3 regions of the Pantoea sp. X-Soil-ISGK-355 genome follow, and region 2 is predicted to be linked to each of the others. Evidence: riboswitches for the same ligand, from Rfam matches in the RefSeq annotation. Region 2 holds a riboswitch; each other region holds the start of a gene.
What was found. A riboswitch is a leader RNA that binds a small molecule or an ion and turns the genes downstream of it on or off. The one in region 2 is predicted to bind thiamine pyrophosphate.
Positions count from the first base shown of each region.

Region 1 (7,853 bases), 1.9 Mb from region 2:
GACGAATCTCCACAGGTCAGCTCCCTTATAATCCGGTCTTACAAAACTAGCAGTGATTCGCGAAGACAGGCGAAAAGATAAAGCGGGTTAAATGTCACGAAAATCGCTGTACACTGCCTGCCGGGCCAGAGAGCATCAGGCTTTCAGCGTTTGATAGCTTTCGTTTATCAGATTGATAACGACCGCGTATTAGATGTTGGCCCGAAAATTATGTAACCTGCATCACATATTTTAACGGAGGCCACAGATGTCTATTATCAATACCAAAATCAAGCCGTTCAAAAACGCAGCATTCAAAAACGGCGAATTCATCGACGTAACCGAGAAAGACGTTGAAGGTAAATGGAGTGTGTTCTTCTTCTATCCAGCTGACTTCACCTTCGTCTGCCCGACCGAACTGGGCGACGTGGCTGACCACTACGAAGAATTCCAGAAACTGGGCGTAGATATCTACTCCGTTTCTACCGACACCCACTTTACCCACAAAGCCTGGCACGGTTCTTCAGACACCATCGCGAAAATTCAGTACGCGATGATTGGTGACCCGACTGGCGCGCTGACCCGTAACTTCGAAATCATGCGTGAAGACGAAGGTCTGGCTGACCGCGGTACGTTCATCGTTGACCCGGAAGGCGTTATCCAGGCCATCGAAATCACTGCTGAAGGCATTGGCCGTGACGCCTCTGACCTGCTGCGCAAAGTGAAAGCGGCTCAGTACGTGGCTTCTCACCCAGGTGAAGTGTGCCCGGCTAAATGGAAAGAAGGTGATGCAACTCTGGCTCCGTCTCTGGACCTGGTTGGCAAAATCTAATTCCGCTTCGCCCTTTCGACCATTCTCCAATCGGGTGCTGCGGCACCCGATTTTTTGACCAGGATATCACTATGCTCGACACAAATTTGAAGACGCAGCTCAAGGCTTACCTTGAGAAATTAACCAAACCTGTTGAGTTGATCGCCACCCTGGATGAGGGTGCAAAATCAACCGAGATTCGTGAACTGTTGGTTGATATCGCCGGCCTGTCTGACAAAGTCAGCTTCCGCGAAGAGAACGATCGTCAGGTGCGTAAGCCCTCATTTCTGATCACTAACCCAGGTTCGAACAGCGGCCCGCGTTTTGCCGGTTCCCCACTGGGCCACGAATTTACCTCACTGGTGCTGGCGCTGTTACAGACCGGTGGGCATCCGTCGAAAGAAGCACAGAGCCTGCTGGATCAGATCGCGGCGCTGGACAGTGACTTCCATTTCGAAACTTACTATTCACTCTCATGCCATAACTGCCCTGACGTCGTACAGGCGCTGAACCTTATGGCGGTGATTAATCCGCGCATCAGCCACACCGCTATCGACGGTGGCCTGTTCCAGAACGAGATTCAGGAACGTAACGTGATGGGCGTGCCAGCGGTTTACCTCAATGGTAAAGAGTTTGGTCAGGGTCGCATGAGCCTGGCGGAAATCGTCAGCAAAGTGGATACCAATGCGGATAAACGTGCGGCAGAAGAGCTGAACAAGCGTGACGCGTATGAAGTCCTGATTATCGGCAGTGGTCCGGCGGGCGCAGCGGCAGCCATCTACTCAGCACGTAAAGGCATCCGTACCGGCCTGCTGGGTGAGCGTTTTGGCGGCCAGGTGCTTGACACGGTCGATATCGAAAACTATATCTCCGTACCGAAAACCGAAGGGGCAAAACTGGCCGGTTCACTGCGCGCACACGTGGATGATTACAACGTGGACGTCATTGAAAGCCAGAGCGCCATCAAACTGATCCCGGCAGCGAAAGAGGGCGGAATGCACGCCATCGAAACCGCCTCCGGCGCAGTATTGAAATCCCGCAGCATCATCCTGGCGACCGGCGCACGCTGGCGTAACATGGGCGTGCCGGGTGAAGAAGAGTATCGCACCAAAGGCGTGACCTACTGCCCACACTGCGATGGTCCGCTGTTCAAAGGCAAACGCACAGCGGTGATCGGCGGCGGTAACTCCGGCGTGGAAGCGGCCATCGATCTGGCCGGTATCGTTGAACACGTTACGCTGCTGGAGTTTGCCGGTGAGATGCGCGCCGATCAGGTGCTGCAGGATAAGCTGCGCAGCCTGAAGAACGTTGATGTGATCCTGAACGCGCAGACCACTGAAGTGAAAGGCGACGGCACCAAAGTGACCGGCCTGCACTATATCGACCGTACGACGCAGACCACCCACGAGCTGCCGCTCTCCGGTATCTTCGTTCAGATCGGTCTGCTGCCGAACACCCCGTGGCTGGAAGGCGCGGTTGAGCGCAACAAAATGGGTGAGATCATCATCGATGGTAAATGCGAAACCAGCCTGAAGGGCGTGTTTGCTGCGGGCGACTGCACCACCGTGCCGTACAAACAGATCATCATCGCCAGTGGTGAAGGTGCTAAAGCCTCACTGAGCGCGTTTGACTATCTGATTCGTACCAAATCGGCTGAATAACATTTAGTTAGCCAGACAATAGCCCTTCAGCACGCCTGCTGAGGGGCTTTTTTAATAGCCCGCCAGTGTCATCAGCATCATCCATATCGGCGTCGTCACCGCCGCAAATACCGTTGAAAACAGCATACTCGCCGCCGCCGGGCCGGTAATGACATTGAACTTCTGCGACATCAGATAGACGTTAACCCCGACTGCCATCGATCCCAGCAGTACCACCACTTTACTCTCCAGCGGTGGCAAATCGGTCAGCCACGCGATAGCCCATACCGTCATCGGCTGCAGCACCAGCTTCAGCAGGCAGAGGGTATAGCTCTCTTTAAGTCCTTCCCGCACCCGATAATGCGCCAGGCTCATGCCCAGCGTCACCAGCGACAGGGGCGCGGCCAGTGAAGCCAGCATCTTTAACGGTTCTGCGGCCAGCATCGGCAAAGGACGCTGCAGAAAACTCCAGGCCGTCCCGCTGAGAATGCCGATGATGAGTGGATTCTTTACTACCCCAATCAGGGTGCGCCACACGCCTTCCAGCGAGAAGCTGCCCTGTTTCGCCCATTCGACCGAAACGGTGAGTAAGGTCCAGAGGATCAGGCTGTTAAATACCAGAACCAGCGCCACCGGGGGCAGGGCTTCTGGCCCCAGCAGTACTGTGGCCACCGGGATCCCCAGCATCACGTTATTGGAAAAGATGCCGCCCAGCGCAAAAACCGACGCCGCTACGCCATCCAGATTGAACAGCCTTGTTGCCAGCAGTCGCCCCACGATAAACACCAGCAGGCAACTGCCGAAGAAGGCCAGCAACAGGCGCGCATCCACCGGCGGACTTTGCGAGAAGGTGCTCATCACCCGAAACAGCATGCAGGGCAGTGCGACGTTAAATACAAAGCGGTTCATCCCTTCGCTGATGCTGGCGGGCCATTTTCCGAGGCGCGTCAGACAGTATCCCAGCAGGATCAGGATAAACAGCGGGGCTGACAGATAAATTTGATGGCTTAAGCTTTCAAACAGCAGTGGCATAGAGAGAGTCTGGTCAGGCGATGATTAGTTACCAGACTAACAAATTGCTAACTAACTGTTAACTTGAACTGTGTCTGGAATGACCGTTGCCCGGACACTAACCTAACCAGCGGCGTGCCTGTCTGTCACTGATATCCCGATAATAGACCCGGTGAATAATTTCGCCACAGCCTGTGCAGCGGGCGGAAAGATAGGTGGAGAGGTACTGTCTGCCATTGGGTGCCACGGCACCCTTGCGTTCAATATTAATCTCCTGCCATCGATGACGGTGTGGAATAAGCGCTAAAAATCGCATCATACGTCCTGAATAGTATGAAGTTCCGCTTCAGAAGTTTTTTAACTCCATGAAATAACGTGTTTTTTACGATAATGCTGCGAGCAGGTTAGTTATTATGGGGTCACCAGAGTCACTGCGGGAAATATTACTCATCAGGGTAATAAACACTTCTACTTATAAAGAGGTATTCCGATAGCCCGCAGCATTAAGCCTTTTTTTGTACTGCTGAGAGTTGATCGGGATCATGTGAATTGTTTCAGTTCCGATTATTTTCCAGGCTTGCTTTAACAGTACGGCTTGCCTATGCTGCAAGCCGTAACACGACTCGGGGTGCCCTTCTTAAATGAAGGCTGAGAAATACCCGTATTACCTGATCTGGATAATGCCAGCGTAGGGAAGTCTGATGCCTGACCGCATTCGCCTTCTTGTTCGCCGGTTGGGAGCTACGATGACACATCAATCTCAACACCTTTCTGCTGCGCACTTCGCGCCCGTTCTGCACACTTTCCGCCGTCAGTCACCGCTGGTGCACTGCATGACCAATGACGTGGTCCAGAACTTCACTGCCAATGTGTTACTCGCGCTCAATGCCTCACCGGCAATGGTGATCGATGCTGACGAAGCGGCACAGTTCGGCCGCTTTGCCGATGCGTTGCTGATTAACGTGGGCACGTTAACCCGCGAGCGCCAGCAGGCGATGCAGGCTGCCGTTATCGCGGCTAATCAGGCGGGCACCCCCTGGACACTCGATCCGGTTGCCGTCGGCGCGCTGACGCTGCGCAGCGACTTCTGTCAGCAACTGCTCAGCCAGCAACCGGCGGTGATTCGGGGAAATGCGTCAGAGATTCTGGCGCTGGCACAACAGGCCGGCGGCGGGCGCGGTGTCGACACGCTGCATCAGGCGGATGCAGCACTCAATGCGGCCCAACAGCTCGCGGAAACCTGGAGCACGCTTGTGGTCGTCACCGGTGAAGTGGACTACGCCACCGACGGCCGGCGACTCCTTGCCATAACCGGTGGAAGCCCGTTAATGACGCGCGTGGTCGGAACCGGCTGCGCACTTTCTGCTGTAGTGGCGGGATTCACTGCTCTGCCAGGCGATCGGCTGATGAACGTGGCGGCGGCCTGTCAGATAATGGCCCTGTCGGGTGAAAAGGCAGCGGCGCAGGCAGCCGGACCCGGCAGCTTTGTCACGGCGTTTATTGATGCACTCTGGACGCTGGAGGTAGAGCATGAAGCGCATTAATGCTCTGACGATTGCCGGTACCGATCCCAGTGGCGGCGCGGGCATCCAGGCCGATCTGAAAACCTTCTCAGCTCTGGGTGCCTACGGCACCAGTGTGATTACCGCGCTGGTGGCACAAAACACCCAGGGCGTGCAGTCGGTTTATCGCATTGCGCCTGACTTTGTTGCCGCCCAGCTCGATTCGGTACTGGATGATGTGCGTATCGACAGCGCAAAAATCGGCATGCTGTCTGAAACGGCCATTGTGGAACAGGTTGCAGCCCGGCTGAGGCGTGCTGAGATCCCGTTTGTCGTGCTGGATACGGTCATGGTCGCGAAAAGTGGTGATGCGCTGCTTTCGCCAGACGCCGTGGCCAGCGTACGGGAGCAGTTATTACCGCAGGTGTCGCTGATCACGCCAAATCTGCCGGAAGCGGCGGCGTTGCTGGATTGCGCTATCGCCACCAATGAGGCAGAGATGCGCGAGCAGGGGCGGGCCTTGCTGGCACTCGGCTGTCAGGCCGTGCTGATGAAGGGCGGTCATCTGGCGGCGTCGGAGAGTCCGGACTGGCTGATTACTCACTCAGCGGAACAGCGATTCAGCACGCCACGCGTGCATACCCGTCATACCCATGGCACCGGCTGCACGCTGTCGGCCGCCTTAGCCGCGTTACGTCCGCGCCATACTGACTGGGCAGAGACGATTGAGGAAGCGAAAAACTGGTTGCAGCAGGCGCTGTTACAGGCGGATTCGCTGGAGGTCGGGAACGGCATCGGACCGGTGCACCATTTTCATCAGTGGTGGTGACGGCGAAGGTCCGCATCGACCTGGTAATCAGGCGGTGCGGGCAGTTTCCGTTTCAGGGCGCTTCAAACCAGGCGCTGTTACGCTCGGCAATCGGGGTGATTGAGAAGATCATCTCCTGCAGGTGACGACGCATCGCCGCTTCGGCGGCATCGGCGTCATGGCGCTTCAGCGCGGCAAAAATCTCTTCATGCTGCTCAATCAGCCTCTCCGGTGGTGAGACTTCACTCAGCGTCAGAAACCGCACCCTGTCCATAGCCGCTTTTATGTTTTCCACCGTCTCCCAGGCGAGCTTGCAGTCAATGCTTTCAGCGATCAGGCGATGAAACTCATCGTCCAGAGTGAGGAAAGCCTGGCTGTCATGCCGCTCAGCGGCCATGCGCTGCAGCTGCAGATTATGTTCCAGTGCCATCAGGGCGGGATCGTCAATCTCCACCGCTGCCCGCCGCACTACCGACACTTCCACCGCCTCACGGATAAACCGGCCATCCGCGACACGTTTAGCGGAGATTTTGCGCACGAAGGTGCCGCGCTGCGGCAATACCTGTACCAGTCCGGCTTCAGCCAGCTTTATGAACGCTTCACGCACCGGCTGGCGTGAGACGTTGAAGCGTGCTGAGACCTCTTTTTCAGAGAGCAGCGAACCTGGCTGAATTGCGCAGGTAACAATATCTTTGCGCAGATAACGGTAAATCTGCTGATTTACCGGTTCGCTGGTAGTAATGGTATAGGCGATCGACATGCAGCAATATCCATATTACGGCTGACCGGGGCCAGCGCGATGGGAAAGTGTCAGTCTAATCAGCGCGCTGCGTCTGCGCCAGCGCTTTTAGCCGCGGTTGAGACACTGATGCACTGTAGCACGCGCGCCCTGGGTGGTGAGTTGCTGATACCAGACAGTCAGTCGGGCAACCACGTCGCTATTCTGCGCCAGATCCTCGCCGAATACTTCGCGGATGGCGAGCAATGCCCGCACGCGAGACTCACCTTCTTCACTGGCGGCAACGCACTCTGCGAGCTGCGCTTTCAGCGGATCGCGGATGTCGATCGGCTGACCCTGTTCATCGACGCCGCCGACATAGCGCATCCAGCCCGCTACGCCCAGCAGCAGCAGGTCGCAGTCACTACCGCGCTGCAGGTGCCAGCGCAGGCTATCGAGCATACGCTGTGGCAGTTTCTGTGTGCCGTCAGTGGCAATCTGTCCGGTGCGATGTTTAATGGCGCGATTTTCATAACGCGCAATCAGTGAATCGGCATAGGCGTTGAGATCCACGCCCTGAGTGCGCAAAGTAGGAGCCTGCTCATCGATCATCAGTGAACGGGCGGCGGCGCGGAAATGGTGATCGGCCATGCAGTCGCTGATGTATTCATAACCGGCAAGGAAGCCGAGATAGGCCAGGAAAGAGTGGCTGCCATTCAGCATGCGCAGTTTCATCTCTTCATAGGGCAGAACGTCACTGACCAGTTCTGCGCCCGCGTTTTCCCACGCCGGACGACCATTGACGAAGTTATCTTCAATCACCCACTGGAAGAAGGGTTCCGCTTCAACCGCAACCGGGTCGCTGGAACCCAGGCGCGCGCTCAGGGCCGCAAACGCCGCATCGGTCATCGCCGGAACGATGCGATCGACCATGGTTGAGGGGAAGGTAATGTGCTGCTGAATGTACTCTGCCAGCGCCGGATCCTGCTGCCGCGCCAGTTGCACAATCACGTTGCGGGTGACATGACCATTTTCCGGCATGTTGTCACAGGACATCACGCTGAAGGCAGGTAGCCCCTGGTCACGGCGGCGGCGGATCGCGGCCAGAATCAGACCTGGCAGCGAGCGTGGCGCATCCGGATGCTGCAGGTCATGGACGATATCGGGATGATCGGGATTTAAATTGCCACTGGCGGGCTGATGACAGTAGCCTTTTTCAGTGACGGTCATGGAGACAATCGCCACTTCAGGCTGACTCATGGCGTTAATCACCGCCTCAATACCGTCACTTTTACCGTGCAGCGCCTGGGTAATAACGCCAATTACCCGGGTATGCAGGGAATCATCAGCCATCTCGGTGAGGGTATAGAGCAGATGCTGCTCA
Region 1 covers NZ_AP035971.1:2,673,665-2,681,517, reverse strand. Annotated here, with positions in the region: gene AC6I8J_RS12365 (GNAT family N-acetyltransferase) at 1-13, opposite strand, end outside; gene ahpC (alkyl hydroperoxide reductase subunit C) at 248-811, shown strand; gene ahpF (alkyl hydroperoxide reductase subunit F) at 883-2,451, shown strand; gene AC6I8J_RS12350 (AEC family transporter) at 2,503-3,462, opposite strand; gene AC6I8J_RS12345 (hypothetical protein) at 3,560-3,757, opposite strand; TPP riboswitch at 4,056-4,153, shown strand; gene thiM (hydroxyethylthiazole kinase) at 4,188-4,985, shown strand; gene thiD (bifunctional hydroxymethylpyrimidine kinase/phosphomethylpyrimidine kinase) at 4,972-5,772, shown strand; gene AC6I8J_RS12330 (GntR family transcriptional regulator) at 5,825-6,511, opposite strand; gene AC6I8J_RS12325 (mannitol dehydrogenase family protein) at 6,599-7,853, opposite strand, start outside.
Region 1: linked by a shared signal. The riboswitch ahead of thiM (hydroxyethylthiazole kinase) and the one ahead of thiB (thiamine ABC transporter substrate binding subunit) in region 2 are both predicted to bind thiamine pyrophosphate.

Region 2 (7,853 bases):
CCCGCAATAATTCCGACAAACACCGCGTTGAACAGCTGCAACACCATCAGCGAGGTGCGGGAGTTGAACAGCACCAGCCCCAGATAAAACAGGACGCCAGCCGCCACCGCAATCAGCATTAACCTGCGCTTACCGATGCGACGCGCGTAATGTCCCGCCAGCAGCATCACCGGAATCTCCAGCCCGGCCGCCGTCCCCATCAGCAGACCGGCCAGCTTCTCCGGCAGTCCCAGCGTTGTGCTGATATAGAGCGGCATATCGATGATATACATCGTGTTGCAGGTCCACATCACGACGGAAGCGATGAACAGCAACCGCACATCCCGATCGCGCCAGCCGCTTATCGGCAGCCCGCCGCTTTGCATCAGCGGCTGCGTGCGTGGCACAGACGGCAGCGTAAACCAGACCAGCAGGATACAGATCAGAAACAGCGCGGCAGCCACCATAAACAGCGTCACAAAACCGTAGTTCAGCGCCAGCGCGAACGACAACGGTGGCCCGATTACCCATGCCAGCGACAGCTGGGCACGCATCACCGAACTGAACATCACCGCTTCACGCGCCGACTGATCGGCATACTCCCGCGCCAGCGCAAACAGCTGAGGCATAGAGACGCTGGCCAGCGCCGACAGCAGCACACCCAGCGTCAGCAGGGTCAGATAATGGCGGGTAAAGGCAAACAGCAGCGCATTCACCAGCGCCATCAGGCAACAAAAAAGAATAATATGCCGACGATCGCCAACACTGTCTGAGCGCTTAGCCACCAGCATACTCACCACGATACCGGCCACCGCATTGATGGTGAAAAACAGCCCGACCCAGAAGGGCCGCGCCTGTACCTCGCGCGTCAGAAACAGGCTAAGTGTTGGTGCCTGTAGTGCGCCTGCGATGCCCAGCATGAACGAGGCGACCATAAAAGCGAGGTAAACCGGATTGATGCGGCGCTGCCGCGTTAACAGCGATTTCATAGCGAAATCCCTTTCAGAACAAACAGAGGGGAAAAAGAAGGGTAGACGATACCGCGCAACATGAAAAAAGCCAGCAGAGATCATCTGCTGGCGGTGTAAATGCACCCTACTCAGAAAAGCACTCCACTGAACAGCGAAGTGAGGGTCGAACGCCATTCAGTGCTGAATGCCTCCCGCTCTTCCCATAGCGCAAAGTTTGCTCTTAAAATGGGGCAGAAAAAACAGAGCGCTTTTCACCGGGAGTTCCCCTTTTATGTCCTCATCACGTCTGAAGCAGCAGTTCATTCGCCTGTGGCAGAGCTGCCAGGGGCAAACGCAGGAGATTACCCTCAGCGAACTGGCTGACCTGCTGCACTGCTCGCGCCGCCATATGCGCAATCTGCTCAACCGGATGCAGGCCGCGGGCTGGCTGATCTGGCAGGCGGAAGCCGGACGCGGCAAGCGTTCACAGCTCTCCTTCTGCTATACCGGACTGGCTTTACAACAGCAGCGTGCCGAGGATTTGCTGGAACAGGATCGCATCGATCAACTGGTCCAGTTAGTGGGCGATAAGAATCAGGTGCGGCAGATGATTGGGGCACACCTGGGGCGCAGTTTCCGGCAGGGCAAGCATATCCTGCGGGTGCTCTACTATCGTCCGCTGCTTAACCTGCTGCCCGGTTCGGCGCTGCGGCGCTCGGAAACGCATATTGCCCGACAGATTTTCAACGGCCTGACGCGCATAAATGAGGAAAACGGGGAAATTGAACCTGATATTGCACACCACTGGCAGCAGACCTCTCCGCTTCACTGGCGCTTCTTTGTGCGTCCGGCGATTCGCTTCCATCACGGCAGAGAACTGGAGATGGAGGATGTGCTCGCCACGCTGGAGCGTCAGCGCACCCATCCCCTCTTTTCCCATATAGAGCAGATTGACTTACCTGCCCCCTGGACGCTGGACATTCGTTTAAGCCAGCCCGACGAGGGTTTGCCTTGGCTGCTGGGCAGCGTCAGTGCGATGATCCTGCCGCGCGAATGGCCGACGCTGCGTGATTTTGCCCGCCAGCCGGTTGGCACAGGTCCTTACCGGGTGATACGCAATCAGGAGAGCCAGCTGAAAATCGAAGCGTTTGATGACTACTTCGGTTTTCGCGCCCTGATTGATGATGTCTCTATCTGGGTACTGCCCGACATCAGCGATGAACTGGTCTATGCCGGTGTCCGTCTGCAGGGTGACAGCATTGATGAGATTCAGGAGGAGAGCCGCCTTGAAGAGGGCTGCTACTATCTGCTGTTCGATCAGCGTTCAGAGCAGGGTAGCAACGAGGCGGTCCGCCGCTGGGTCAGTTACCTCTTTAACCCCATCGCCCTGCTCAATCATGCCGGTGTCGGTTATCAGCGTTACTGGTTTCCGGCGTATGGCCTGCTGCCGCGCTGGCATCACCGGCGTGACCTGACGCCAGTGGAAAAACCGCCTGGCTTAACGCACCTGACGCTGACCTGGTACAGCCAGCACGTGGAGCATGAAGGCATCGCTAATGCGCTGCGTCCGCTGCTGGCAGCGCATGGCGTCACGCTGGAGACCCGTGAGATTAGCTACGAAAGCTGGTATCAGGGCGACGCGGAAAGTGATATCTGGCTGGGCAGCGTGAACTTCACCCTGCCGCTGAATTATTCGCTGTTCGCGCAGCTTTATGAGATTCCGCTACTGCATCACTGTCTGCCGATCGACTGGCACGGCGATGCGGCCCGCTGGCGCGAAAAAACGCTGCCGCTGGCCGAATGGAGCAAACAGCTGGTCGAAGAAGCCGGTCTGCATCCGCTGTTTCACCACTGGCTGCTGCTGGAAGGCCAGCGCAGCATGCGCGGTGTGCGGATGAATACCCTGGGCTGGTTTGATTTTAAATCGGCCTGGTTCGCGCCACCGGCGCTGTGACGCTTTCGCCCTGGCGCTGAAATGACTAGAATGTGACGTTCTCAACGGGGTGCGGCCTGCCACAAGCAAGCAGCTGAGAGAGACCCGTCGAACCTGATTCGGTTAATACCGACGTAGGGATTTGAGAGGCCTCTGTGCTCAGATCCTTTGCGACTCATCCCCTATTCTCCTGAAGGAGCGCAAAGTGTTAAACAAAGTTCTGCCGGTGCTGCTGTTACTCTCCGCCCCCGTTCTGGCGGCCAAGCCGGTTCTCACGGTCTACACCTACGACGCCTTCTCCGCCGACTGGGGCCCTGGCCCGGCGGTTAAAAAAGCCTTTGAAGCCCAGTGCAATTGCGAGCTGAAATTCGTCACGCTGGAAGATGGCGTCTCGCTGCTGAACCGCGTGCGCATGGAAGGCAAAAACAGTAAAGCGGATGTGGTGCTGGGGCTGGATAACAATCTGGTGCAGTCGGCGCAGAAAACCGGCCTGTTTGCCGAAAGTCAGGTCGACACCTCGACATTGAAACTGCCCGATGGCTGGCACAACACCACCTTCGTGCCGTTTGATTATGGCTACTTCGCGTTTGTCTATGACAAAACCCGGCTGAAGAATCCGCCAAAAAGCCTGAAAGAGCTGGTCGACAGCCCGGAGAAGTGGCGCGTGATCTACGAAGATCCCCGCACCAGCACGCCCGGATTAGGTCTATTGCTGTGGATGCAGAAAGTCTATGGCGATCAGGCACCGCAGGCATGGCAAAAGCTGGCACAGAAGACAGTGACGGTCACCAAAGGCTGGAGTGAAGCCTATGGCCTGTTCCTCAAGGGCGAAGGTGATCTGGTGCTGAGCTACACCACCTCTCCGGCTTACCACATCATCGAAGAGAAGAAAGAGAACTATGCCGCCGCGCCGTTTGCAGAGGGCCACTATCTGCAGGTTGAAGTTGCCGCGCAGTTAGCCAGCAGCAAACAGCCAGCGCTGGCGCAGCAGTTCATGAAGTTTATGGTCTCGCCTGACTTCCAGCGCACCATACCCACCGGCAACTGGATGTACCCGGTGATCGACACGCCGCTGCCTGCCGGTTTCGCGGCGCTCGACGTGCCTTCCACCGCCCTGCAGTTCTCGCCGGAAGAGGTTGCCAGCCAGCGCTCGGGCTGGATTAGCCAGTGGCAACGCGCCGTCAGCCGCTGATGCCGCGCTGGCTGATTCCCGGTTCCCTCGCCACAGCATTACTGACACTTGTGGCGTTTCTGGCCTTCGGTGCACTCTGGCGCGCCGCGCCGGACACGGACTTACACGGCGTGCTGCAGGATGACTATCTGCATCACGTTATCGCATTCTCGTTTGCTCAGGCGCTGCTCTCCGCCCTGCTGTCGCTGCTGCCTGCGGTGCCGCTGGCGCGGGCGCTCTATCGACGTCGTTTCCCAGGCCGCCAGCTGCTGCTGCGCTTGTGCGCCATGACGCTGGTGCTGCCAGTACTGGTGGCGGTATTTGGGCTGCTAACCGTCTACGGTAGCAATGGCTGGCTGGCGCAGCTGTGCCAGCTGGCAGGGATCGATTACCACTTCTCTCCCTACGGTTTATCGGGCATTTTGCTGGCGCACGTCTTCTTTAACCTGCCGCTGGCGACCCGCCTGATGCTGCAGGCGCTCGAGAGCATTCCGGCGGAACAGCGTCAGCTGGCGGCACAGCTCGACCTGCGCGGCTGGCACCATTTTCGTCTGCTGGAGTGGCCATGGCTGCGGCGTCAGCTGCTGCCGACCGGCGCGCTGATCTTCATGCTCTGTTTCGCCAGCTTTGCTACCGTGCTCTCGCTGGGCGGCGGCCCGCAGGCGACGACCATTGAGCTGGCGATATTCCAGGCGCTGAGTTATGACTACGATCCCGGACGCGCTGCACTGCTGGCGCTGATCCAGCTTGGCTGCTGCGTAACGCTGGTGCTGCTCAGCCAGCGCTTCAGCAAGGCGATTCCCGCCGGAACCAGTCAGTTGAACGGCTGGCGCGATCCGCAGGATTCGCGCGGGGCGCAGCTGGTTGATGCGCTGCTGATCCTGCTGGCGCTGATCCTGCTGCTGCCTCCACTGGCGGCGGTCATCGTCGATGGTCTGCACGGCGGAGTGCGAGGCGCGCTGGCACAGCCTGCACTGTGGCAGGCCACGTTGACTTCATTGCGCATCGCCACCGGCGCCGGTCTGCTCTGTGTGGTGCTGACCATGATGCTGCTGTGGAGCAGCCGCGAGCTGCGCCTGCGTCAGCGCCCGGCGGCGGCAACCCTTATCGACACCAGCGGCATGCTGATTCTGGCGATGCCAGGCATCGTGCTCGCCACCGGCTTTTTCCTGTTGTTCAACGCCACCATCGGCCTGCCCGAGTCGGCCGACGGGCTGGTGATCTTTACCAATGCGCTGATCGCCATTCCCTATGCGCTGAAAGTGCTGGAAAACCCGATGCGGGATGTCGCAGAGCGCTATGGCAGACTCTGCGATTCTCTGGATATCCACGGCTGGAACCGGCTGCGGCTGATTGAGCTGCGGGCGCTGAAGCGTCCGCTGGCTCAGGCACTGGCCTTTGCCTGCGTGCTGTCGATTGGTGATTTTGGCGTGGTGGCGCTGTTTGGCAGCGCCGACTTCCGCACGCTGCCGTTCTACCTTTATCAGCAGATCGGCGCCTATCGCGGCGCAGATGGCGCGGTCACTGCCCTGCTGCTGCTGCTGCTCTGTTTGTTGCTGTTCACCCTGATGGAAAAATTACCAGACCGCCATGCTGACACTGAATAACCTCACGTACCTTTATCAGCATCTGCCGATGCGCTTTAGTCTCAACGCCACTCGCGGCGAGCGCATCGCGATCCTCGGCCCCAGCGGGGCCGGTAAAAGCACGCTGCTGAGCCTGATTGCCGGTTTCCTGCCGGTGAAACAGGGCACCCTGATGATTGACGGCCAGGAGCACACCCACAGCGTGCCGGCCAGACGGCCCGTGTCGATGCTGTTTCAGGAGAACAACCTGTTTCCGCACCTCAGCGTGCAGCAGAATATGGCGCTGGGGCTGCATCCGGGATTAAAACTCAGCACTGAGCAGCGTCAGCAATTGGCTGCGCTGGCCGATCAGGTGGGATTAGGCGATCTGCTTACCCGTCTGCCGGGCGAACTGTCGGGCGGACAGCGACAGCGCGTGGCGCTGGCACGCTGCCTGTTGCGTGATCGTCCGGTATTACTGCTGGATGAGCCTTTTTCTGCGCTGGACCCGGCGCTGCGCGGAGAGATGCTGCAACTGGTACGTTCGGTGTGTGAAGCGCGCAGCATCACGCTGCTGATGGTGTCGCACAGTCTGGAAGATGCCCAGCAGATTGCGCCGCGCAGCGTGGTGATTGTGGATGGACGGGTGTACTGGGATGGCGAAACCCGACAGCTGCTGTCGGGCGAGACGCGGGAGGCCGAGGTACTCGGTATCCCGCATCGTTAAGCATCAGGCGAAGAAAACCTGCCACAGCAGATGCCGGAAAACCGGCATCATCGGATGGAACTGAATGCCGACGAACGCCGAGACGGCGACCACCAGACCCAGCGGTCCTGCCCAGCGCAAACGCTCAGGCGGCAGCCAGGCCGTGGCCCAGTCGCGGCTCTTGCCGCTGCGCCACCAGCGCCAGCATAACCAGCCACCCAGCCAGATCAGCAGTGCTGCGCCGAGTAACAGCCATTTAAAGCTGCTCCCCTGCGCGGCTTTGGGCACATCGATCGCTACCCCCGCCAGAATACCGGGCAGCAGATAGAGCGGCGGCCAGAGAATGCAGCCAATAATGTTTGGCGGCAGAAATTTACGCACCGGCAGCTCCAGCATACCGGCCGCCAGCGGGATCAGCGGACGCGTAGGGCCTACAAATCGACCGACCAGAATCGTAAACATGCTGTGCTGATGCAGGGCGTGCTCGGTTTTATCCAGCAGGCCTTTATATTTTTGCAGATACTTCCAGCGATGCAGCGGCCCCTGGAATTTCCAGCCGATGCCGTAAGAGACCCAATCACCAATCAGACAGCCGGCAAAGCCCGCAGCCCAGGCAGGGTAAAGGCCAAGTTCGCCACTGCCGACCAGCGCGCCCAGACTGGCCATCATTACCGTACCTGGCAGCAACAGCCCGACCAGCGCCAGCGACTCCAGAAATGTCACCAGCGCAACGGCAAACAGCGCCCACTCCAGAGACTGCGTAATCAGTTGTTGAATCCAGGCTTCCATAATCATCCTTAGTAAAAGCAGAAGGCTGGATTGTCCAGGGCCAGCCACACAGCGTCAAGGCAAGAATTGTAGGACAATGTTGACAAAACTCAGTAACGGGAACTGTATAAATATCCATGGTATACTTAAGCGGTTTTCTCACCCCTGAATTGCTGAGTCCGGAGACCATCTGAATATGCCCCGCGCAGGTTTTCTGCTCACCCGCCACTGGCGCGACAGCCCGCATGGCAGCGAAATTATCCTCTGGCTTGCCACCGATGCCGGCGCGCAGCGCGTGGTGCTGCCGGTGCAGGAGTCTGTCGCGTTTATTCCTGAAGAATTTCAGGCGCAGGTCAGCGAATTACTTAAAGATGAACGTCAGTTTCGGATTCAGTCGCTAGCGCTGAAAGATTTCCGCCGCCGTCCGGTTTTTGGTCTCTATTGCCCGCAGAATCGTCAGCTACAGCGCATCGAAAAACGGCTGCGTGAACAGGGCATTCCGGTCTATGAGGCGGATATCCGTCCGCCGGAGCGCTACCTGATGGAGCGTTTTATTACCGCCCCGGTCTGGTTTGACGGCGAGCAGCACGGCGACAGCATGATTAATGCGCGGCTCAAACCTCATCCCGACTATCGCCCGCCGCTGAAATGGGTCTCGCTGGACATTGAAACCACGCAGCACGGCGAGCTTTACTGCATCGGGCTGGAGGGGTGCGGTCAGCGCCAGGTCTTTATGCTCGGCCCGCCAAACGGTGATGCCAGCATGCTGGATTTTGAGCTG
Region 2 covers NZ_AP035971.1:733,227-741,079, reverse strand. Annotated here, with positions in the region: gene AC6I8J_RS03180 (MFS transporter) at 1-968, opposite strand, end outside; gene sgrR (HTH-type transcriptional regulator SgrR) at 1,222-2,883, shown strand; TPP riboswitch at 2,919-3,021, shown strand; gene thiB (thiamine ABC transporter substrate binding subunit) at 3,068-4,054, shown strand; gene thiP (thiamine/thiamine pyrophosphate ABC transporter permease ThiP) at 4,030-5,640, shown strand; gene thiQ (thiamine ABC transporter ATP-binding protein ThiQ) at 5,624-6,325, shown strand; gene AC6I8J_RS03155 (DedA family protein) at 6,329-7,093, opposite strand; gene polB (DNA polymerase II) at 7,263-7,853, shown strand, end outside.

Region 3 (7,853 bases), on a different replicon from region 2:
TGATTCGTTCCACACCGAATCCGGGCAACAAATCGCAACCCTCAATCGATGACGCACTTAAACAGCTGGAGGTTTATCGCCAGCAGTGGCAGGCGTTCGCTGATAAATACATAGCTTAAAAGGTGATGAACCTGCGGCTGGCGGCTCTTTCGTGACAATAAAGCCATCCTGAGCGTCGCGTCGGCAGGATTGCTACGATGAGGCTGTTTAGTATGATGAGACACTCTGATAAACCCGACTAAAACAAAAAGCACTGATTACACATTTACAAATTTAAATGTGTAAATATAATGGCGCCTCTTACACATCAGAGGACCTTTTGTTATGCCGTCACTTTTTACCCCCCTGAACCTGGGCGATCTCACGCTTCGTAACCGCATTGTATTGCCGCCGCTGACGCGTTGTCGCAGTGAACAGCCGGGCAATATTCCCGGCGAGTTGATGGTGGAGTATTACCGCCAGCGTGCCAGCGCGGGACTGATGATCACCGAAGGCACCCAGATTGAACCTCGCGGGCAGGGCTATGCATGGACGCCGGGGATCCACAGCGACGCTCAGATCGCTGGCTGGAAAAAGGTGACAGAGGCGGTACATCAGGAAGGCGCAACGATTTTCTGTCAGCTCTGGCATGTTGGTCGCGTCTCTCACAATGAGCTTCAGCCCGGTAAACAGGCACCCGTTGCCCCTTCAGCCATCGCGGCTGATAACGTCCGGGTATTTATTGAAACCGGACCCGGTGCCGGGATACTGACCGCACCCAGCGAACCACGGGTACTGACCAACGCGGAAGTAAAAGAGATCGTGGCGCTTTACCGACGCGCAGCGGAAAATGCAAAAGAGGCGGGTTTTGACGGTGTGGAACTGCATTCCGCCAACGGTTATCTGATTAACCAGTTTATTTCGGAGCACACCAACTTCCGTACGGATGAATATGGTGGTTCAGCAGAGAATCGTCTGCGTTTTCTGCGTGAAGTGGTTGAGGCGGTCAGCTCGGTATTTGGCAGCCACCGTGTTGGCGTGCGGTTTGCGCCGCTGTTTTCGAGTACCGACGAAGAGCGCGTCTATCTTGGCCTGGTTGAAAGCGATCCCCACGCAACCTACATCCGCGCCGCTCAGCTTCTGAATGAGCTGGAAGTTGGTTATCTCTCTATTGCCGAAGCGGACTGGGATAATAGCCCGGATATGCCAGAGTGTTTCCGGGTTGCGCTGAGGGAAGCATTCCGATCGCCGATCATCTATTCCGGTCGCTACACGGCGGAAAAAGCACAGCGTATGCTGGATAACGGCTGGGGCGACCTGGCGGGTTTTGGCCGCTCGTTTATCGCGAATCCCGATTTGCCTGCGCGCATTAAATCGGGCTATCCGCTGAATGAGGTCGACAACGCCTCCCTGTATGGCGGCACTGAGAAAGGCTATACTGACTATCCTGTTTTTCAATCCTGATCTTATGTGAGGCGGCATGTCCCCCGAAAATGCCCTGAAGTTACTGTCCAACCCGACCAGAGTGGCAGTACTGAAGTGGCTTAAAAATCCTGACGAAGCGTTTGCGGGCTATTCGCAGCTCTATCCCTTCGCTCAGTATGGTGTCTGTGCCACCCTCATCCAGGACAAGGCGGGCTTATCACAGCCCGCTACCTCGTTATGTCTGAAAGCCCTGCACAATGCGGGACTGGTCGAAGCCAGCAAAGTCGGGAAATGGACCTACTATCGCCGCGCTGAATTGCGTATTCGTGAAATAACCGACGTGGTGACACAATCGCTGCAGGCGCTTTAGAGCACCTGCCGTTTAACACATCTCTCTTTTCTCATATGCGAATGCATAGCCTTTGCACTCACAGTAAACGCCTGCACATATCCTCCGAATTTCTGGCGCGTCTTCACGCATGCGGCTTGACGAAGCTGCCCGCTTAACTTACAACTAAAGCCGTCAGGGGAGTCTCGCCAGAGAGACTGAGAGGCTAATAGCGTAGTGCGCGGCTTAGCGACCCTTAGAACCTGACCCAGTTGATACTGGCGTAGGAAGACGGGTATCGCATCCGATACTTGCCGCAGGGGCGCGTTCGCGACGTCTCTGCCTTTTCCCTCCGTATCACGGGTCTTCGTTAACTGATAACGAGGCCAAAGTGAACTATCTCATCCTGAACCTCTTTCTTCCTCTCCGGTGGACACCATGAGCCGCTGGTCGGTGATCGGCAGCGGCGTCGCCGGGCTGTGCGTCGCCACACTGCTCAGGGAGCGGGGAGAATCCGTCGAAATTATTACGCAGCCGGACTGTCGTGCCGCCTCGCACTGGGCGGGCGGTATGCTTGCGCCCTGGTGCGAAGCGGAAAGCGCGCCGCCGCAGGTGATCGAATGGGGCCAGCATGCGGCGGGCTGGTGGGCGCAACGCGTTGATGGCGTTGAGCAGCAGGGCACGCTGGTGGTTGCGCCGCCGCGAGACAGTCGCGAACTGACGCGCTTCGCCAGCATGACGGAGCAGCATCGGTGGGTTGCGCCCGGTGACATCGAACCGGCGCTGGAAAATCGTTTCGCCCGTGGCCTGTTCTTTGCTGCAGAGGCGCATCTTGATCCGCGCGGCGCACTGCAGCAACTGCGCGCCACACTGCAGGAGGCTGGCGTACCCTTTCACAGCGGTAAACCCGGTGGCAAAATTATCGACTGCCGCGGCATTCACGCTCTTGATCATCAGCCCGCCCTGCGCGCCGTGCGGGGCGAAATGCTGATCCTGCAATCAACCGACGTACAGCTCTCCCGTCCGGTCCGTCTGCTGCATCCGCGCTTTCCCTGCTATCTGGTGCCGCGTGCCGGAGGCCACTTCATGCTCGGAGCCACCATGGTCGAAAGTCACGACAGCAGCCCGATCAGCGGCAGGGCGATGATGGAGTTGCTGAGCGCGGCTTACAGCCTGCATCCGGCGCTGGCTGAAGCGCGCATCGTGGAGAGTGGCACCGGTCTGCGTCCCGCCTACCGTCAGAACCTGCCGGAAGTCCGCTATGAAAATGGCCGCTTCTCGTTAAACGGGCTGTACCGCCACGGCTTTTTACTGGCCCCGATCATGGCTGAAAAACTCATGCTGCAACTCACTCAGGAGATGACTCATGCGAGTTCAACTTAATGGACGCATGATTGAAACCAGCGCAATCACGCTGGCGGAACTTATGGCGGAGCAGCAGATTGACCCGCGCACCGTCGCCACTGCGCTGAACGGTGAGTTTGTGCCGCGCAGCCGTTATGCCAGCCAGCAGCTTGAGCCGGGCAGCCAGCTGGAAATCCTGTCACCGATGCAGGGAGGTTAACCATGTTCTATCAATTTGCCCCGCAATCACGCTTTCTGCTCGGCACCGCCGGCTATCCGTCACCGGACATTCTGCATCAGGCGATCGATGCATCCGGTGCGGAGATCATTACCGTCAGTCTGCGTCGTGAAGGCAGCGAAGGCGGTGCCTTTCGCACGCTGTTGCAGCAGCTCAATAAACGGATTCTGCCGAATACCGCAGGCTGCCACACGGTGAAAGAGGCGGTGACGACGGCGCAGATGGCGCGTGAACTGTTCGACACGCCCTGGATTAAGCTGGAAGTGATTGGTCATGCCGACACGCTGCAGCCCGATCCCTTTGCGTTGGTTGAAGCGGCCCGAATCCTCTGTGCTGATGGCTTTCAGGTCTTTCCCTACACTACCGAAGATCTGATCGTTGGCGAGAAACTGCTGGAAGCGGGTTGTGAAGTGCTGATGCCCTGGGGCGCGCCGATTGGTTCCGGCCAGGGGCTGCGCAATATAGAGGGACTACGCGCCATGCGTGCGTGGTTTAAAGGTGTGCCGCTGATTATTGATGCGGGCATCGGTGCGCCAGGCCAGGCGGCACAGGCGATGGAGATGGGTTTTGATGGCGTGCTGCTTAACACGGCGGTAGCGAAAGCACGCGATCCGGTGCGCATGGCGGGTGCCTTTGCCGCCGCGATCCACGGCGGGTACGAGGCGTTTCAGGCAGGATTGATGGAGCAACGCGACATGGCGTCAGCTTCTACGCCCATTTTTGGTCTGGCACAGTTCAGTTAAGGAGCAGCGATGACGCGTTATCAGCGACAGGCGATGCTGCCGGAGATTGGTGAAGCGGGGCAACAGCGCCTGAGCGGGGCAAGGGTGCTGGTAGTGGGTGCGGGCGGCCTTAGCGCGACGCTGCTGCCATTGCTGGCCGGAGCGGGCATCGGATTTATTCGTCTTTACGATGGCGATCGGGTCGAGCTGCACAACCTCCACCGGCAGACGCTGTTTGGCGTCGGGGATGTGGGCCAGCCGAAAGCAATCTGTGCTCAGCGCGAGCTGGCGCTGCGTAATCCTGACTGCCACGTTGAGGTACATCCTCAGATGTTGAGCGCCAGCCAACTGCCGCAGGCGCTGAAGGGGGTCGATCTGGTGGTGGATGCGGCGGATAACTTCGCCATCACCTATCAACTCTCCGACGCCTGCTCTCCGCGTGGTCTGCCGCTGATCTGCGCCTCGGTGCTGGGTCGCAAAGGCTATGTCGGCGGATTCTGCGGCGGTGCGCCTGGCTATCGTGCGCTCTTTCCTCAACTGCCGATAGCGTCGGGAAACTGCAATACGGCGGGCGTGATGGGACCTGCGGTAGCGACGCTGGGTGCAATGCAGGCCCAGATGGTGCTGAGTGTGTTATTGAAACTGACGCCGTCGCCGCTCGGCTGCATGATTCACTGCGACTTTGTGGACTGGCACATCAGGCAATTTCGCTTTGATGATGCACCTGAACCCGACGTGCCGGGCATCCCGTTTATCGATAAGCTGATGCTCAGTGAGGACGATTGCATTGTGGAACTGCGCAGTCCCGAAGAAGCGCCGGTCAGTGTGGCCGGACGGGTGTTACGGATTTTGCCGCAGCAGATAGCAGCCTGGCAGCCGCCATCCGATCAGCGTGTGGTACTGGTGTGTGCCAGTGGCATGCGTGCAGCTCAGGCGGCTGAGAACCTCGCCGCGCGTGGTGTTACGCGTCTGGCGTTGATGGCGGCAAATACGCTGTAAGGTTCGGGTTTAGATCACCTCGACCAGCTGGAACGTTTCGAAGATCAGCTCCATTTCGCTGTGGAAATAGCCTTCACGTTCGAAGTAGCGCTGATGTTCCTGCCGCCAGTGGTCGAGGCTGAGATCGCCTTCGCCCTCCAGCATCGCCATCTCGGGCGTCACGCGATCAAAGCGCGTCAGGAACAGTCCGGTAGTGCGGATCACGCAGACGGGCCGTTTTTCGCCGTTCAGAACAATGGTGTAGCCGCCCGGCTGTGGCAGGACTTCCTGATCCTGCCAGCTCTGTAACGAACCGCAGGTGGCTACCTTTTTTCCGGCAATAATCAGCGTTGCCAGCTCGTTAGCTAATTCCGGGGAATCAACGAATGCATCTGTGAATGCACCCGGATATTTGTCCTGCAGTTGTTCCAGCGTCATCGACATCCGCAAATCCTTAATGAAAGAAGCGCCTGACCGGAATAAATGCAGGCCAGTGTCGCCGTTAAGATAAAGCAGCAGCGGTTTATATGCTGCTAAGCGCGTTACAGCTTACCCGGCCTGCTCATGGGAAAACAGGCTTAATTATCATGATATTGGGTTTGGGTGTGTGCTGGATCGCAAAGGAGAGGCATACTCTGGCGCGGCCAGCCACAGCCGCGCACAAAAACTAACGCATCAGAAAGCTCGCCCAGTGTTCAATGTCGTCACCGCTGCTGATGTCGGGCTGCACCAGACCATTCACCATAAAGGTCGGTGAAACGTGGATACCATTCTGGCGGGCATATTTGCAGTGCCATTTGATCGCGTTCTGCAGATTGGGCTGATCAAACGCGGCGCTGGCATCCACGCCGCTGTACTCCCTGAGGCGGGCCAGAATCTGGTTCGGCGTTGCATCGCGATTCGGGCCGGTACAGTGATCGGTGAACTCAAACTCTTCACGATGATCGGCGACTGCCTGCATTACCTTCTTTGCCGCCTCTTTACTTTCGCTGGCGGCGGCAAGGATGTAACGCACAATCACGCCGGAATAGAGGTGCCACGGCTGTGATTGCAGGCGAATCTTCAGGGTCATCTTCTCTTCACCCACATGCGCCAGTAACGCGTCAAATTTATTGAACGCGCGTACCGAAAAAGGGCAGGTGGGTTCCAGAAAGACTTCAAAGATTGCGGGACCGTGGCCCCAGATCAGGACATCAGCATGCTGACTCATCGAAAACTCCTTTAAGATAAACGGAACGGAAAGTGTCCTTACCCTGGCAAATCCTCATCGCATCAGCCAGTTGAGAATCAGCCGTAATTGTTACAAAAAACAGCAATCAGCGGCTGAGACGCGCGTAACAGGCGACAGCAAGGGCCATTAATCGTTAGAATTGTCGGCTTTGGCATTCTCAACTGCTGGCCCTGCAACGCAGCTATAGTTATCTGCAGAATTTGCTCGCCCGAATGAGAAAGTCAGTTCTGTTAACTGTATGCTAATCGTCTGCCTGGGGCCGATAAGCGTTAGAAGAGGTTAATTTTGCATACCGATCTTACCTGGAAAATTCTCCATCGCGTTATTAACAAGACAATCTCTGACATGCTGGATGATCAGCAGAGTATTGACGTGTTATCACTGCGCGCCCGGCTGCATGAGCTGGCTGAAAAAGAGGAGGATGAGGTCATGGTGCTCTGTTACTGGCAGGCAAGTAAAATTCTGCTTCGACTCCCCACCACTGTAACAGCCAGTCAACTGATGGTTGCCGCACGGCAAGCTTTTCGCACGCCGATGGATCACGATCTGCTTTAAGTTGCACTGGCTTGCTATTTCATCGTAATGAATAATTGTTGCAGGCTATTGTTGAGCGACACGTATGTGCTGCTGGCGAAAAAGATATTCCCATTCTGGAACCTATAAATAATTAAAGTAAATATAAAGGGCCGCATAGGTGAATGTTTTATTAAAAAGGGATGCTTAACCGGCTGACTAATCCTTTTCTTAAATTACCGGAAATTGATCCAGAACATGAAAGGCGTTTAATGGATTATTTGGCAATGTAACGAAACGACCTGTTTATCTTTTATATAGCTGCACAGCGCTAATATAGTCCCAACATAATAAACACCGGGTTGTTATGTTGGCGCATTTTATAAATGCATATTTATCCATCAGGTGGCTGATCCCAGCCGCTTTGCATGTATTGAAAAGAGACAGGTTTGATGAATATCAGAAAACGTATTCTGCCAGTGGCACTGGCTGGCCTTATGATTTCCGGATCGGCATTAGCCGCAGCTGACGGCCCATCACCCATTGTGCCTAATCCGGGAACCGCCGCCGGTACTCAGGGTGCAGGTGGCGAAGTGAAATTTACCGGTGAAATTACCGATGTTTCCTGTGACGTTTCAACTGCCAGTAAAAATCAGAGCGTTGATTTAGGTAAGTGGGCGAAATCTTATTTCGAAAGCCGCAGCGAAACCACCGAAACCCCTTTCACTATTTCAGTCAAAGACTGCCCGGCATCGGTCACTAAAGTGGCCGTGCTGTTCGATGGCGATAAAGATAGCGGCGACAATACCCTCCTGAAAGTGACTGACGGTGGCGCAACTGGCGTGGGCATCAAACTCTACGAAGCTGACCGCAGCACACCGATTGCTATCGGTACCATTTCCAAAGCGGTCAACGTGGTTAAGGCTTCAGATGGGGGCTCTGCCGACCTGAATTTCTTTGCCGATTATAAAAGTGATGGTGCTGAAATTGCAGTCGGTCCCGCCAACTCAGTTTCAAATTTTGTGATGGTTTATAACTGATTAAAAGCAGGGGCAACCCTGCTTCCCTCCTGAATATCAACGGCGTAAATGACTA
Region 3 covers NZ_AP035972.1:440,675-448,527, reverse strand. Annotated here, with positions in the region: gene AC6I8J_RS20795 (hypothetical protein) at 1-119, shown strand, start outside; gene AC6I8J_RS20790 (alkene reductase) at 325-1,443, shown strand; gene AC6I8J_RS20785 (ArsR/SmtB family transcription factor) at 1,460-1,774, shown strand; TPP riboswitch at 1,920-2,039, shown strand; gene AC6I8J_RS20780 (FAD-dependent oxidoreductase) at 2,171-3,115, shown strand; gene thiS (sulfur carrier protein ThiS) at 3,099-3,296, shown strand; gene AC6I8J_RS20770 (thiazole synthase) at 3,299-4,057, shown strand; gene AC6I8J_RS20765 (HesA/MoeB/ThiF family protein) at 4,067-5,035, shown strand; gene AC6I8J_RS20760 (ASCH domain-containing protein) at 5,045-5,458, opposite strand; gene AC6I8J_RS20755 (DsbA family protein) at 5,682-6,224, opposite strand; gene AC6I8J_RS20750 (hypothetical protein) at 6,531-6,800, shown strand; gene AC6I8J_RS20745 (fimbrial protein) at 7,211-7,798, shown strand; gene AC6I8J_RS20740 (fimbrial biogenesis chaperone) at 7,853-7,853, shown strand, end outside.
Region 3: linked by a shared signal. The riboswitch ahead of AC6I8J_RS20780 (FAD-dependent oxidoreductase) and the one ahead of thiB (thiamine ABC transporter substrate binding subunit) in region 2 are both predicted to bind thiamine pyrophosphate.